DNA from 2 places in the Paenibacillus sp. FSL W8-0439 genome. Region 2 is predicted to be linked to the other one. Evidence: riboswitches for the same ligand, from Rfam matches in the RefSeq annotation. Region 2 holds a riboswitch; the other holds the start of a gene.
The links. Region 2 has a riboswitch for S-adenosylmethionine ahead of MKX36_RS20080 (methionine ABC transporter ATP-binding protein). Riboswitches for the same ligand answer to the same signal wherever they lie in the genome.
Positions count from the first base shown of each region.

Region 1: it holds a riboswitch for S-adenosylmethionine, as region 2 does, so the genes downstream of both, metA (homoserine O-acetyltransferase MetA) here and MKX36_RS20080 (methionine ABC transporter ATP-binding protein) in region 2, are expected to answer to the same signal.

Region 1 is NZ_JBBPAK010000001.1:1,668,659-1,670,863, forward strand. Features, by position in the region: gene corA (magnesium/cobalt transporter CorA) at 1-329, opposite strand, end outside; SAM riboswitch class I at 879-1,004, shown strand; gene metA (homoserine O-acetyltransferase MetA) at 1,122-2,039, shown strand; gene MKX36_RS07205 (PLP-dependent transferase) at 2,164-2,205, shown strand, end outside.
Region 2 is NZ_JBBPAK010000001.1:4,659,870-4,662,074, reverse strand. Features, by position in the region: gene MKX36_RS20085 (Cthe_2314 family HEPN domain-containing protein) at 1-538, shown strand, start outside; SAM riboswitch class I at 669-807, shown strand; gene MKX36_RS20080 (methionine ABC transporter ATP-binding protein) at 944-1,966, shown strand; gene MKX36_RS20075 (methionine ABC transporter permease) at 1,963-2,205, shown strand, end outside.

The DNA.
Region 1 (2,205 bases), 3.0 Mb from region 2:
TCATTGATTTTCTGCTTGGTCACCGTAATGATAAAATGGCGGCCGAGAAAAATGTTCAAAGCACGCAAAAATATTTCTTCATCATCAAAACGAATACTATTTACAACGATAAAATAATGGCTTTCATAAATTTCAATCTTTGGACGCTGTTCTTCTTCACTCAAACAGTCTTCTACTGCAAGATCATGCATAGAAAATAAGGGCTGAAGCACTGTCAGATCCTCGACATCGGCATCAATCCAATAAAAGCCTTCTGCCGGTGCAGTGAGCGCCATTTCAATTTCTTCGACAGGGGTAAAAACCCCGTTGTTAACCAAACGGATTTTCATATATGTCACTCCTTATGCTCCGTCGTAACGGAAATACGTTTACCTTAAGCATAAGGAATGGACTCAGTTAGCCAGTTAGCCGGTGCGGGTAAGCGTGCATACCATCAAAAGCAGAAGGCTTTTGGAGCATGCGGAGCCTGGCGTCCCGTCTTTCGGCAAGCTGAAGTCATTCCTATGCTGTTGTTCAGGGATCGCCGCCTATTCGGACTCGGGTCGCCTTCCATTCCGGATTCACCTCACAAATGTTCTTTTTTAGGTTGCCACAGTATCGAAGAAAACACTCTAATCTACACTGTTGCACCGTATTTTTGCCTATTAGCACTTGTATAGTATAACGCTCGGCCTACGGCCTTTCAAGGGCAAAATCATGGGCTAAATCAACAGCAGTCATATGAGCTTCTGCGAAAGGGGGCATATGATTTAACCTATGGAAAAGGTAGACAAAATGTGAATGCAGGGCACAAATTTACAAGTCCATCTTGACGAAGCCCAGCCGATGCATTAAAGTGAACAACAAGAACTTTGTGAACCCAAAATGAATATAGCGAAATCTTATCAAGAGCAGGTGGAGGGACTAGCCCGATGATACCCGGCAACCGGCGATTTTATCGCACGGTGCTAATTCTTGCAGGACTCGCGCTTTGTACAAAGAAGCGTAGCCCTGACAGATGAGAGAGGCGCATATGGATACAAATATGACCTTTCTCTAACCGAGAAAGGTCTTTTTATTATATGCCCGGCATCTCTACCAGACGATTTTCGCACAACTTACCGATCAAGGAGTGAGTTTACATGCCGATTAAAATTCCAGATACACTGCCTGCTAAGGAAGTACTGGAGGGCGAAAATATTTTCGTAATGGACGAAAGCCTGGCTTATCATCAGGATATTCGTCCGTTGCGCATCGCCATTTTGAATTTGATGCCTACGAAGGAAACAACGGAAACCCAACTGTTGCGTCTGGTCGGCAATACGCCGTTACAAGTGGATGTCACGTTGGTGCATATGAAGTCACATGTATCTAAAAATACATCGCAAGAATATTTGAACATGTTTTATAAAACGTTTGATGAGATCAAGAACAGTCGTTTTGACGGCATGATTATTACAGGAGCCCCCGTAGAACAACTTGAGTTTGAGGATGTGACCTACTGGGAGGAGATCCGGCAAATCTTTGAGTGGACGAAAACAAATGTTACTTCGACCATGCATATCTGTTGGGCCTCACAGGCAGGCTTATACCATCATTTCAATGTTCCGAAATACGGGCTCGATACCAAATGCTTTGGGGTATTCCCACACACCGTTATTAAACCTAAAGTGAAACTGCTACGCGGCTTTGATGAACTGTTTTATGCTCCCCACTCTCGGCATACCGAGGTTCGGCGGGAAGATATTGACCATATTGCCGAATTAGAAGTTTTATCCGAATCCGAGGAAGCTGGAGTGTACCTGGTAGCCACGCTTGATGGTAAACAAATTTTTGTAACAGGGCATTCTGAATATGACCCACTTTCGCTGAAATGGGAATACGATCGCGATATAGCCAAAGGACTGGATATTGACGTCCCCAAAAATTATTATCCTAATGATGATCCTGGACGCATACCGCCCTCGATCTGGCGGGCTCATGCCAATTTATTATTTTCAAATTGGCTTAACTATTATGTATACCAAGAAACACCTTATGATATCGGACCTCAGATTTAAAAATGGGCTTGTAGTTTACCCTTATACAGTACCACCTTGCAGTAGCGCAGCAGTATAGTCTTGGACATCCATTTTTGCAGCATATGTTATAGCACCTACTATGGAAGTGAACAGGAGGATTCATATGAGTGTTAAGCAGTGGAGAATCGAAAGCAGATTGGCACAA
Region 2 (2,205 bases):
ACTGGAGCAGAGCCATCATGCTGCCGCCTTTTTCCGTATGAAAGTGAAAGCCGGATACGCTGAAGATATGAGCAAGGAGGAAAAATCCGATTATGCTTTGTATGTTTTCTTTTATAAGGATGGGTTTGTGCGGGTATTCTCTATTTTGGATAAGCTTGGTAATTGGATGAATGATTTGTATGATTTAAAAACAGGGCAGTATAAGGCGCATTATTCGTATTTTACCGTGTTGAGACAGCTCAAGTATCTCAAAATGCATTCTGTATTGACTGATAATTTAAATGATATCAAGGACACATACAACGATGCCATCAATCGCCTGCGTAAGCGTCGAAATACGGAAATACACTATATGAACACGGAAATGCAGGATGATCTCTGGCAACGTCACCGTGCTTTATATGGCAAAATCCAACTGGAGGACCTTGATCACCATCTGGAAGATTTGCAGCAGGGCTTGGAAATGGTATGCCAGTCGCTATCAAACGCATTTTCTTATACTGCGAAACAATGGGAGAACCGGGCAGTGCGCCCATAATTATGACAGAAAATATCCTTTGACAAAGCAATGTAAACTATCTATACTGAAACCTAGTTTCAGAAAAATGCTTGAATTATTTTTTTTATATAAACTTAACGGACAGCTAAAGCTGGAGTTTAACATATTTTTCTTATCCAGAGAGGTGGAGGGACTGGCCCGATGAAGCCCGGCAACCCGTTCTTTCCCGGTGTAATGCACCGGGAGGGAACATATGGTGCTAATTCCTACAAAACCGCTAGAGTTATAGCGATTTTGGCAGATGAGAAAAGGTTCGCAAGGTGGGGCCCTTTTCATTCTGTGAAAGGGGCTCTTTTTTGTATAAATAAATAGTGATTTTATACAATCCCGAGAGATGACAACTGGTTAACAGGGTAAGAAAGAAGTGAAGGAGGTCGCAGCACGTTGATAGAGCTTAAGCAATTAACCAAGCATTATGGTAAAGGTAACCGACGCGTTAATGCGTTGTCCGGGTTGAACCTTTCTATAAAGCGTGGAGAAATATTCGGGGTGATTGGTCATTCCGGGGCGGGCAAAAGTACGTTGATCCGCTGTATTAATTTATTGGAACGCCCTACTTCAGGCGAAGTATGGGTAGATGGGGTTAACCTTGTGACTGTGAGTCAAGCCCAGTTACAGAAGCAACGTCGCAAAATCGGAATGATTTTTCAACATTTTAATTTGTTGTCTTCGGCGACAGTGTATGACAACATTGCATTTCCATTGCGGCTGGTAAATACCCCAAAGCAGGAGCTAGACAAGAAAGTTCGCGAGCTGCTGGAATTGGTGGGTCTGAAAGAACACAGTGGAAAATATCCGTCACAGCTCTCAGGTGGACAGAAGCAGCGGGTAGGGATTGCACGGGCACTGGCTAGTGATCCGCATGTGCTGCTGTGTGACGAAGCGACGTCTGCGCTTGATCCGCAGACGACAGGGTCTATCCTGAAATTGCTGTTGGATATTAACCAGCGCTTTAATTTGACTATCGTATTGATTACTCATGAGATGCATGTCATTCAAAGTATATGTGATCGAGTTGGCGTCATTCATGAGGGCGATATCGTGGAGCAAGGTCCGGTGGCGGAAGCGTTTTTGAAGCCACAGCATCAGGTGACTAAGGATTTTATCCAGCGGGAGGCAGAACATCCTGAGGAATTACAAGCAGCGATTGCAGCAGCAGGTAGCGGCGAATCGGCACAGGTGGTACGTATCTCCTTCTTGGGCAGTAAAACTTATGATGCAATTCTATCGCGTACGACTCGAAGTACAGGTGTTGATTTTGCAATCTTACAGGGCACCATCTCTACGATTAAAAACGTACCGTATGGACAGCTGATCGTTCGTTTTGAAGGAAACCATTCAGATATAGAACATACGCTGCGCGAAGTGTCAGGGCAAGGACTCGATGTGGAGGTGATCGGACAATGAGCGAACTTGATTTTTCGCAAGTGAGTTGGGAAGAGCTAGGGAATTCTACTCTGGAAACCCTTCAGATGCTCGGGGCATCTGCATTGTTCACCCTCGTTATTGGTTTGCCGCTCGGTATATTGTTGTTTCTGGCAAGCCGTTCCTCGTTGACTCTGATGAAGGTGATATACGTTGTATTATCTTTCGTCGTTAACATTTTGCGTTCCGTACCATTTATCATCTTGATCGTCGCACTTATT